Regions from separate parts of the Polaromonas sp. P1_A2 genome, predicted to be linked through region 2. Evidence: riboswitches for the same ligand, from Rfam matches in the RefSeq annotation. Region 2 holds a riboswitch; the other holds the start of a gene.

Region 1 (5,877 bases), on a different contig from region 2:
AGAGCCTGCGCATCGTCGACAAAGCGGAAATAAGCGTCGGCATTGAAAAAATACTGCGTGATCGCCGAATCGGCGCCAGCCTTGACCTTTTTGACAAAGGCCTGCAGGTCGGCGTCAGCCGACCGGGCCTGGGGGTGGACTTCGGGATAGGCCGCCACTTCGATGTGGAAAGCGTCGCCGGTTTCCTCGCGGATAAAGGCCACCAGGTCGCTCGCGTAATGGAACTCGCCGCCGGCGCCGTAGCCGCTGGGCAGGTCGCCGCGTAGCGCCACCAGGCGTTTGACGCCCATGGCCCGCAGCTCGGCCAGCTGTTTGCGCACCGTGGCCTTGGTCGCGCCCACGCAGGAGAAATGGCAGGCCGCGGCCACGCCTTCGTCCAGGATTTCCTTCACGGTGCCGAAGGTGCCCTCTTGCGTGGAGCCACCGGCGCCGAAGGTGACCGAGCAGAACTCGGGCTTGTGCGCATACAGCGCCTGGCGCGCCGCACGCAGCTTGGCCGCGCCTTCGGGCGTCTTGGGCGGGAAAAATTCAAAGCTCAAAGGCAGGTTCATCTCGGATCTCACTCGTCGTTATCGGTTTTTTTGTCACGCCGCTTGCCGCGCGCCGGCCCGGGCTGGCCGGCATGCGCGAGTTCGGAGTCTTCGTGCGGTGCGCGCGATGCACGCAGTTCAGCGCGCGGCACGCGCTTGGCGACCTTGCGCTGCGGCGCGGCCGGCAGCGGTTGGTCTTCGCCGGCCACGTCGCGGCCCTTGACGGCCTGGATAAAAAATTCGCGGTTGCCGTCGCCGCCTTCAATCGGCGAGTCCAGCCAGGCCTTGACCTCCAGCCCCAGGGCCGCGCAGGCATCGCGCAAACGCTTTTCCACAAACGCGAAGTGCGCGGGGTCGCGCACGATGCCACCCTTGCCAATCTGGCCGGGCTGCAGCTCGAACTGCGGCTTGACCAGCATCAGCAAATCGCCGCCGGGCTTGAGCAGGCGCACCACGGCGGGCAGCACCAGCGTGAGCGAGATAAAAGACAGGTCGCCGGTCAGGAAGTCGAAGTTGGCTTCCATCGCCGGGCCGGCCTCTTCATCGTCCTCGGCGTCGCCATCAAAGTCGTCCGCGAAATCCATGTCGCCGCTGTCGCCCGCATGGCCGGCCACCAGGTCGGCGGCCGTCATGGAGCGCGCATTGAGGCCTTCGATGCAGACCACACGCGGGTCGCCCCGCAGGCTGGCATGCAGCTGGCCGTGGCCCACGTCCACGCCCACCACCTGCGCGGCGCCGTGCTGCAGCAGGCAGTCGGTAAAACCGCCGGTGGACTGGCCTATGTCCAGGCAGCGCAGGCCGGCCACCTTCAGGCCCGTGGCCTTGAGCGCGCCTTCGAGCTTGAGCCCGCCGCGCGAGATGTACTTGGCTTCGGTAGTGTCCAGCAGCTGCAGCTCGGCGCCTTCAGGAATCTCGTCGCCGTTCTTGGCGACCTTTTTCCAGGGGGCGTCCGCTTCCGCGCGCCACTGCACGCCCGAGGCAATCAGGCGCTGGGCCTGGGAGCGGGTGGCGGCATGGCCGTGGTCAACGAGGAAGAGGTCAGCGCGCATGTGGTGGTTCTCGGTATTCCGTCGGCCTCAAGGGTGTAGCGAGCGGCCCGAGAGCAAGGCGCGGGTGTCAGGCAACCGGAATGCACTTGAGGTGCATGAGGATTGCCTGATCGGGACCCGCAACGCCGCTATCGGGTCGCGCAGTAGCCACGAAAAATCAATAGCGGTAGGTATTGGCTTTGTACGGGCCGGCCTTCGACACCCCGATGTAAGCAGCCTGCTCATCGCTCAACTCGGTCAGCACAGCACCGACCTTCTTGAGGTGCAGGCGAGCGACCTTTTCGTCGAGGTGCTTGGGCAGCACATAGACCTTGCCGACTTCGTAAGCGTCCTTCTTGGTGAAGAGCTCGATCTGGGCGATGGTCTGGTTGGCGAAGCTGGACGACATCACAAAGCTCGGGTGGCCGGTGCCGCAGCCCAGGTTCACGAGGCGGCCCTTGGCCAGCAGGATGATGCGCTTGCCGTCCGGGAAGATCACGTGGTCGACTTGCGGCTTGATCTCTTCCCAGCTGCATTGCTCGAGCGAGGCGACGTCGATTTCGTTGTCGAAGTGGCCGATGTTGCAGACAATGGCCTGGTCTTTCATCGCGGCCATGTGTGCGTAGGTGATGACGTTCTTGTTGCCGGTGGCGGACACAAAGATGTCGGCCTTGTCGGCGGCGTATTCCATGGTCACGACCTTGTAGCCTTCCATCGCGGCCTGCAGGGCGTTGATCGGGTCGATCTCGGTCACCCACACCTGGGCGCTCAGTGCGCGCAGGGCCTGGGCCGAGCCCTTGCCCACGTCGCCGTAGCCGGCCACCACGGCGACCTTGCCGGCCACCATCACGTCGGTGGCGCGCTTGATCGCGTCGACCAGGGATTCGCGGCAGCCGTAGAGGTTGTCGAACTTGGACTTGGTGACGGAATCGTTGACGTTGATGGCGCGCAGGGCCAGCGTGCCCTTGGCCGACATTTCATTGAGGCGCAGCACGCCGGTGGTGGTTTCCTCGGTCACGCCGATGATGTTCTTCAGGCGGCGGCTGTACCAGGTCGGGTCTTGCGCGAGCTTGGCCTTGATCGAGTTGAACAGGCAGGTTTCTTCTTCGCTGGTGGGCTTGGAGATCAGGCTGGCGTCTTTCTCGGCCTTGGTGCCCAGGTGCATCAGCAGCGTTGCGTCGCCGCCGTCGTCCAGGATCATGTTGGGGCCTTCTTCAGGCGTGCCCTTGGCGCCGTTGAATTCGAAGATGCGGTGGGTGTAGTCCCAGTAGTCGGCCAGGGTTTCGCCCTTGATGGCGAACACCGGCGTGCCGGCGGCGGCGATCGCGGCGGCGGCGTGGTCCTGCGTGGAAAAGATGTTGCACGAAGCCCAGCGCACGTCGGCGCCCAGGGCCTGCAGGGTCTCGATCAGCACGCCGGTCTGGATGGTCATGTGCAGCGAGCCGGTGATGCGCGCGCCCTTGAGCGGCTGCGCCTTCGCGAACTCTTCGCGGATGGCCATCAGGCCGGGCATCTCGGTCTGGGCGATGTTCAGTTCCTTACGGCCCCAGGCGGCAAGCGAAATGTCGGCAATGATGTGGTCGGTGGAAGGCTTCAAGACGGCGCTCATACGGTTCTCCAAAAATCAAACGTAACTGGGCAAAATCGCCACGGGCATGCGGCATTCAAGGAAGGGGGAATTCAGTCATTCACCCGGCTTGAGAGACAGCGCATGCGGGTGAGCGTGGTTGCAATGAAGTCCTGAGCCTGGTCCACGTGGTGTGGCTTGCAACGCTCCTCAGGAAGCCATGATTATACCGAACTCCCCCGTTCAGGCTCACTTCGTGTAGCCTGCTCCCCCCTCAAGGGGGCGGCGCCTGGGGCCGGCAAAGCCGAAAAATTGGCACACCCCTATCGGGCTCACTTCGTGTAGCCCTTTTCCCCTTGCAGGGGACGGTGCCTGCGGCCCGGCAAAGCCGGTTCCGCGGCACCCACTGATGACGTACATCCCCGTGAGAAAATTTCACCATGCAAGAACTCCCCCTTTGGCCCGCCGCGCAACGCCGGGCCGTCACCGGCCTCTTTACCGACATCGACGACACGCTGACCACCGAGGGGGAAATCACCACCGATGCGCTGCAGGCTTTGGGTGCCTTGAAGGCCGCAGGACTCAGGGTGGTGGCCATCACCGGCCGGCCCGTGGGCTGGAGTGAGCCTTTCGCGGCGCGTTGGCCCGTCGATGCCATCGTGGCCGAGAACGGCGCCGTGGCGCTGCTGCCGGATGCCACAAGCGCCGCGCCACGACCGCTGTCCAAGATCTACCAGCAAGATGCGGCGACGCGCAGCAGCAACTTCGCCCGCATGCAGTCCGTGCTGGCGCGGATAGAGCGCGAGCTGCCCGGCGTGACCCGCGCCACCGACTCACCGGGCCGCGAGACCGACATCGCCATAGACCACAGCGAGTTCACCCGGCTCACGGATGCGCAGATCGCCGCCGTCGTGGCGCTGATGAAAAGCGAGGGCATGCACGCCACCGTGAGCAGCATCCACATCAACGGCTGGTACGGCGAGCACAACAAGCTTGAGGGCGCGCGCTGGATAGTGCGCGAACGCTGGCAGCGCGACCTGGACGCCGAGATGGACCAATGGGCCTACATCGGCGATTCAACCAACGACCAGCTGATGTTCAAGACTTTTGCCAACAGCGTGGGCGTGGCGAATATTGCGCGCTTTGTGCCGCAGCTCGCACACCTGCCGCGTTATGTGACGCGTGGCGAGCGCGGCGCGGGCTTTACCGAAGTAGCCCGCGCCCTTCTGGGTTAGGGTTAAGCCGCGCGGCGCACCGAAGTCCACCGCAGCCAGGCGCCCAGCGCGGCCACCGCCAGCACCAGCGTGGCATAACCCTCCACCGTGGCCGGCAGGCCCAGCGGCGCGATCAGCCGGCCGGCCAGCATGGCCGGCACACTGAAAGCCAGGTAGCTCGTGGCATACAGCGCGGCGAACAGTTCGGCGCGCTGATGGGGCTGAGCCAGGGGGGCCAGGGTCTGCACCTGGGCCGAGAAAGCCGAGCCGCCGCCGAAACCGGCCAGCGCCGTGCCGGCAAAAAACAAGGCCACGGAATGGGCGGCCAACGAGACCGCCACCAGCCCCACGCCGGCCGCGAGCAAGCTCATGCCCAGGGCGCTCATGCGCACAGGTGAGAGGCTCCTGAGCAAGGTCGGCGAGGCGGCCCCCAGGCCGAAGAAGATGGAGATTGCCAGCCCATTCACGATGCCGTCGTGGATGCCGAAGATTTGCTGCAGCATGGAGGGCACCAGCGAAAGGTACAGGCCCGCCAGCGACCAGACCGCCAGCATGGTCGGCACACCGCGCACAAACTCGCCGCGCGCCTGCACCGGCACCGAAATGCGCGGCACCAGTGAGGCCAGCGCACCGGGCCGCGGCGTCACACTTTCAGGCAGGAACAGGGTGGCCAGCGCACCCGCCACGCAAATGGCGGCCAGCACGCCAAACACCAACGGCACCGGGTGCAACGCAAACTTGACCGCAACGCCCGTCAGCAGCGCGCCCACGGCCAGGCCCGCCAGCGGCGAAACGCTGCCTATCATTGCGCCCAGGCGTTTTTGCGCGGCCGGGGCCGCTTCCACCACCGCCGCCGTCAGCGCGCCGCTGACCATGCCGGTCGCGATGCCCTGAACAATGCGCGCGGCGATGATGCCGTTGATGCCCTCGGCCAGCAGAAAAGTCAGCATCGCACCGGCCTGCAGCAGCAAGGCGGTAAACACCACGGGCCGCCGGCCGATGTGGTCAGACAGCGAACCCGCTACCAGCAGCGAGGCCAGCAGCGCAATCGCGTAGATCGCAAACGCCACCGTCAGCAGCGCCGGCGAAAAGCCCCACTGCTGCTGGAACACCACAAACAGGGGCGAGGGCGCGCTGCCCGCCACAAAAAAAGCGAACAACAGGACGGCCAGCAGCGGGAAGGCGGCCGCGGGCGGCAATTGCCAGCGGGATGCCTTGGTCACGGAAGAAGCTTGCAAAGAGGGGGCGGCGGGTGTGCTCATGGGAAACGCTCGACTTTCTTAAAGCGAATTTATTTGCGTTTGTGAATTCTATACCGGTTTGAAAATTAACGCAAAGATCATTGCTTTTAGGCTAAAATCGGCCCTGATGAGCATTCCACAAACACCCCAGAACAAGCGCCCAGGCGGCCGCAGCGCCCAGGTGCAGGCCGTGGTGCGCAAGGCGCTCGAAGAACTGATTGCCCAGGAAGGCCGCGACAAGGTGACCGTGCCGGCCGTGGCCGAGCGCGCCGGCGTCAGCGCCTCCAGCATTTACCG
Region 2 (5,877 bases):
GCCTGCCCAATCCCATGAGCGACACCGGCTTCGACGAGACGCCCGACGTCACCTCGCGCCTGCTGCGCGAGTTCGCCGACGAAGGCTTGGTCAACATCGTGGGCGGCTGCTGCGGCACCACGCCGGACCACATAGGCGCCATCGCGCATGCCGTGGCCCCCGTGGCCGCACGCTCGCGGCAGCGCGGCGCTTTCTACAAAGAAGCCGCCTGAGGGCCACCCCGGTCGCTTCACTGCGTCTCTTTCCGGCCCGGCCGTTACAAAGTATCCAGGCGGTACCTGACCGGGCGCGTCACGTTTAGCGGCTATAGTCAGGCCCGCTTGTCCGGCCTGGCTTTTCACTTTCCGGCGCTGTGTCCCGCAGCCGCCCGCGGCCTGACAACCCATCATCACAAAGGAAACCTGAACGTGCGTTCATTCATCAAGATCGCCGCGGCATTCGCCGTGGCCACCGTCACCCTGGCGGCCCAGGCGCAGCTGGCGCCGCAAAAGCCCGTCACCATCGTCGTTCCCTATCCGGCCGGCGGCCCGCTGGACAACGCCGCGCACATCCTGGCCGACAAGCTGCGCCCCATGCTCAAGACCGAAGTGGTGGTCGACAACCGCCCCGGCTCGGGCGGCAATGTGGGTGCCGCGCTGGTCGCCAAGGCGCCGGCCGACGGCCACACGCTGGTCATGGGCGCGGTCGCCACCCATGCCATCAACCCCTGGCTCTATCCCAACATGCCTTATGACGCGCTGAAGGACTTCACGCCCATCACGCTGGTGGCCCGTGTGCCCAATGTGCTGGTCATGAACGCCGAGACGGCCAAGCGCCTGAACATCAAGGACACCAAGGACCTGATCGCCTATGCGCGCAAGAACCCCGGCCGGTTGAACTATGCCTCGGGCGGCAACGGCAGCGCCGGCCACCTTGCCGGCGAGCTGTTCAAAAGCCTGGCCAAAATCAGCGTGGTGCACCTGCCTTCCAGCGGCTCGGCCCAGGCGCAGGCCAGCCTGCTGTCCGGCCAGACCGACCTGATGTTCGACAACCTGGCCTCGGCCAGCGCCAATATCAAGTCGGGCAAGCTGGTGGCCTTCGGCGTGACCACCATCAACCGCTCCAGCAGCTTCACCGAGATTCCCACCATCAATGACGTGCTGCCCGGTTTCCACATCAGCACCTGGTTCGGCATCTTCGGCCCGGCCAACCTGCCCAAAGCCACGACGGACCAGCTGCAAAAGGCTTTTGCCGCCGCGCTCAACACGCCCGACACGGCCGAAAAGTTCGCGCGCATGAGCGCCACGCCCAGCCCCATGACCTCGGCGGATTTTGCTTATATGGTGATGAAAGAGCATGCCGACTATGGCCGCCTGATCAAGGTGGCCAAAATCAAGCTGGATTGAGCATGCGCCCCATTTCCCGGGGCTTCGCACCGGGAAATGGCGCAACAGGGCTTCAGCGCTTAAAATACCGGCTACCCAAGGAGCGTTGCAGCGGACCTTAGCGTCCGTCAGGCTTGGGTTACAGGTCGCCGGCGGCGGCCTTTTGCAACGACGCTCACCTTAGTCCCAAGGTGAGTCCGTGTCCGAAACTGAAAATTCCGTCTCCGTTCCCCCCATGAAGCTGTCCGGCCTGGAGCCGGTCGACATAGGCGCGGGCACCCTGTTCGTCAACATCGGCGAGCGCACCAACGTCACCGGCTCCAAGGCCTTCGCCCGGATGATTCTGAACGGCGAATACGAACAGGCCCTGGCGGTGGCCCGCCAGCAGGTGGAAAACGGCGCGCAGATCATCGACATCAACATGGACGAGGCCATGCTGGACAGCCAGGCCGCCATGGTGCGCTTCCTGAACCTGATCGCCAGCGAACCCGACATCGCGCGTGTGCCCATCATGATCGACAGTTCCAAATGGAGCGTCATCGAGGCCGGCCTGCGCTGCATCCAGGGCAAGGGCATCGTCAATTCGATTTCCATGAAAGAGGGCCTGGAACCCTTCAAGCAGCAGGCCAAGCTGCTCAAGCGCTACGGCGCGGCGGCCGTGGTGATGGCCTTCGACGAAAAAGGCCAGGCCGATACCTACGAGCGCAAGATCGAAATCTGCGAGCGCGCCTACCGCGTGCTGGTCGACGAACTCGACTTCCCGCCCGAGGACATCATCTTCGACCCCAACATCTTCGCCATTGCCACCGGCATCGAGGAGCACAACAACTACGCGGTCGACTTCATCAACGCCACGCGCTGGATCAAGCAGAACCTGCCCGGCGCCAAGGTTTCGGGCGGCGTGTCCAACGTGTCCTTCAGCTTTCGCGGCAACGACCCGGTGCGCGAAGCCATCCACACCGTATTTCTCTATCACGCGATCCAGGCCGGCATGGACATGGGCATCGTCAACGCCGGCATGGTCGGCGTCTACGACGACCTGGACCCGGTGTTGCGCGAGCGCGTCGAGGACGTGGTGCTTAACCGCACGCCCGTCTACAAACCCGGCGAGCCCGAGCTCACGCCCAGCGAGCGCCTGATCGAAGTGGCCGAAACCGCGAAGAGCGGCGCCAAGGACGACAGCAAGAAAAACGAATGGCGCGCCCTGCCGGTGCGCCAGCGCCTGTCGCATGCGCTGGTCCACGGCATGAACGAGTTCATCACCGAAGACACCGAGGAGATGTACCGCGAAATCCTGGCCGAAGGCGGCCGGCCGCTGCACGTCATCGAAGGCCCGCTGATGGACGGCATGAACGTGGTCGGCGACCTGTTCGGCCAGGGCAAGATGTTCCTGCCCCAGGTGGTCAAGAGCGCCCGCGTGATGAAACAGGCCGTGGCTCACCTGCTGCCCTATATAGAGGCCGAAAAGCTGCAGCTCGAAGCCGCCGGCGGCGACGTCAAGACCAAGGGCAAGATCATCATCGCCACCGTCAAGGGCGACGTGCACGACATCGGCAAGAACATCGTCACGGTGGTCCTGCAGTGCAACAACTTCGAGGTCGTCAACATGGGCGTGATGGTGCCCTGCCACGAGATCCTGGCGCGCGCCAAGGTCGAGGGCGCCGACATCGTCGGGCTGTCCGGCCTGATCACCCCCAGCCTGGAAGAAATGCAGTATGTGGCCGCCGAAATGCAGAAGGACGAGCATTTCCGCATCAAAAAAATCCCGCTGCTGATAGGCGGCGCCACCACCAGCCGGGTGCATACGGCCGTCAAGATCTCGCCGCACTACGAAGGCCCGGTGGTCTATGTGCCCGATGCCTCGCGCAGCGTCAGCGTGGCGCAAAGCCTGCTTTCCGACCAGGCGGCCAAATACATCGACGAGCTCTACGCCGACTACGACAAGGTGCGCACCCAGCACGCCAACAAAAAGCAGGTGCCCATGTGGCCGCTGGCCAAGGCGCGCGCCAATGCCACGCCCATGGACTGGGCCGGCTACACGCCGCCGGTGCCCAAGTTCACAGGCCGGCGCGTGTTCAAGAACTTCGACCTGGCCGAGCTCGCGCACTACATCGACTGGGGCCCCTTCTTCCAGACCTGGGACCTGGCCGGCCCCTTCCCGGCCATCCTGAAAGACGAGGTGGTGGGCACCGAGGCCGTGCGTGTGTACGGCGACGCGCAGCGCATGCTCAAGCGCCTCATCGAAGGCCGCTGGCTCACCGCCAACGGCGTGATGGCGCTGTACCCGGCCAACAGTGTGGGCGACGACATCGAGATCTACACCGACGAGACGCGCAGCGAAGTGGCCATGACCTGGTACGGCCTGCGCCAGCAGACCGAAAAGACCGCGATCGACGGCGTGATGCGGCCCAGCCGCTGCCTCGCCGATTTCGTCGCGCCCAAGGGTGTTTCCGACTACATCGGCGTCTTCGCCGTGACCGCCGGCATAGGCGCCGAGAAGAAGGAAAAATACTTCCTCGACGACCACGACGACTACTCGTCCATCATGCTCAAGGCACTGGCCGACCGCCTGGCCGAGGCTTTCGCTGAAAGCCTGCACCAGCGCGTGCGCAAGGACCTGTGGGGCTATGCGCCGGCCGAATCGCTGGACGGCGAGGCGCTGATCGCCGAAAAATACCAGGGCATACGCCCGGCCCCCGGCTACCCAGCCTGCCCGGACCACAGCGTCAAGAAAGAGATGTTCGAACTGCTCAAGGCCGGCGAGATCGGCATGGCCTTGACCGAAAGCCTGGCCATGACCCCGGCGGCCAGCGTCAGCGGCTTTTACCTGAGCCACCCGCAAAGCACCTATTTCAACGTCGGCAAGATAGGCGACGACCAGCTGCAGGACCTGGCGCAGCGGCGTGGCCTCAAGGCGGACGAATTGCAGCGCCTGCTGGCACCGAATCTCTAGAGCTGCTCAAAAACCCTCCTGGAACAACAACTTCCAGGATGGCCGCCGCCATTCGCGTTTACGGCGACTTTGCCGCAGAATAAGCGGCGTTTACATAAATACACAGCCGCTTGCCAAAGCGTGTTTACTTTCACGGCATGGGAAACGTTGAACAAGCGATCTGATCTCAATAGAGGGAATTGCCATGAACACATCCACTGAAAACCTCCAGCCCGGCCAGCAGGCCTCGTCGGCCAGCAAGCCCTTGTGGGCCGCGGTCGGCATTCTGGGCGTCGCCGTCCTGGCCATGGGCGGCACCATGATTTACCAGATGCGCAACCCGGTCGGCGCCCCCACGCCGCCGGTGGCGCTGGCGACACCGCAGGCAGCGCCGCAAGCGGCCGCCCCCCTGGCTGCGGCCAGCAGCAGCGCCAGCGCCGCGGACGACCTGGCCGAAAAACCGGCCGCAGCCCCCGCCAAACCCGCCCCCGTTCCCGCCAAGAAGGTGGCCAAGCCCACGCCCAAGCCGGCGCCCGCGCCCAGCTACGCCGGTATTTCGCCCGCGCCCGGCCCCACGCCCGCACCGGTGGCCGTGGCCGCGGTCTGCCATGTGTGCGGCGCCGTTGAATCGGTTACGCCCGTTGAACGCTCCACCAAACCCGCCGGTGTCGGCGCGGGTGCTGTCGCCGGTGGCGTGCTGGGCGCCGTGCTCGGCAACCAGATCGGCCATGGCGGCGGCCGCACCGCGGCCACCATCCTGGGCGCGGTCGGCGGCGGTTTTGCCGGCAACGCGATCGAAGGCCATATGCGCAAGGAAACCGTCTACCAGGTCGGCGTGCGCATGGAAGACGGCTCGCAGCGCATGGTGGAAGTGGCGCGCGCCCCCAGCGTGGGCAGCCGCGTGACGGTGGAAGGCAATGTGCTGCGCACCAACGACGGCGCTGTTTACGGTCCCAAGCCGCCGCCCGCGCCCGTGGCCGCGCAGCCGGCGGAGCCCGCCCCTTACTACAGCCGCTGACCCATCCACAGAAAAGCCCCGCAGCAGCCCTGTTGCGGGGCTTTTTTACGTCCGCTCTGCGGGGGGCTTGGCGCTATGATGACCGGCCCATCACAAGGAGGATCGCATGCGGTGCTTTTTCATGCTCCTGCTGGCCTCGCTCATGTTTGCCGGCAGTTTTCAGGCGATGGCGGCCGGGCCCGGGGCGGGCCTGGACCAGCTCGAATTTGCCGGCGCGCGCGACCAGAACACCCCTGTGCTGCTGAGCGCCGCCTCGCGCCCCGTGCCGTTTCTCGGCGCCGACGGGCGCGTGCACATCGACTACGAGCTGCAGGTGATCAATGCGCGCGCCGTGCCCGTCAAGCTGGTGTCGCTGGAAGTGCTGGACGCCGGCTCCGCCAAAGTGCTGGCCAGCGTGTCCGGCGCCGACGTGGCGCGCACTTTCTCGCTGCTGGGCGGCGCCGCTACCGACAGCCTGGACGCGGCCCAGGCCGGCTTCTTCTGGATCGACGTGGTGCTGGAGCCCGGCCAGCCCCTGCCCAAAACGCTGTCGCACCGCGTGGTGACGGCCGGCGCCGAGGTCA

What was found. Region 2 has a riboswitch for S-adenosylhomocysteine ahead of metH (methionine synthase). Riboswitches for the same ligand answer to the same signal wherever they lie in the genome.
Region 1: another riboswitch for S-adenosylhomocysteine. It lies ahead of ahcY (adenosylhomocysteinase); the one in region 2 lies ahead of metH (methionine synthase).

Annotation. Positions count from the first base shown of each region.
Region 1 covers NZ_JBFTZI010000007.1:45,523-51,399, forward strand. The annotation lists gene metF (methylenetetrahydrofolate reductase [NAD(P)H]) at 1-551, opposite strand, end outside; gene AC1D09_RS21920 (TlyA family RNA methyltransferase) at 560-1,579, opposite strand; gene ahcY (adenosylhomocysteinase) at 1,737-3,167, opposite strand; S-adenosyl-L-homocysteine riboswitch at 3,271-3,343, opposite strand; gene AC1D09_RS21930 (HAD-IIB family hydrolase) at 3,566-4,360, shown strand; gene AC1D09_RS21935 (MFS transporter) at 4,363-5,601, opposite strand; gene AC1D09_RS21940 (TetR/AcrR family transcriptional regulator) at 5,708-5,877, shown strand, end outside.
Region 2 covers NZ_JBFTZI010000004.1:79,617-85,493, reverse strand. The annotation lists gene AC1D09_RS16440 (homocysteine S-methyltransferase family protein) at 1-212, shown strand, start outside; gene AC1D09_RS16435 (Bug family tripartite tricarboxylate transporter substrate binding protein) at 408-1,385, shown strand; S-adenosyl-L-homocysteine riboswitch at 1,457-1,548, shown strand; gene metH (methionine synthase) at 1,564-4,317, shown strand; gene AC1D09_RS16425 (glycine zipper 2TM domain-containing protein) at 4,502-5,314, shown strand; gene AC1D09_RS16420 (M23 family metallopeptidase) at 5,421-5,877, shown strand, end outside.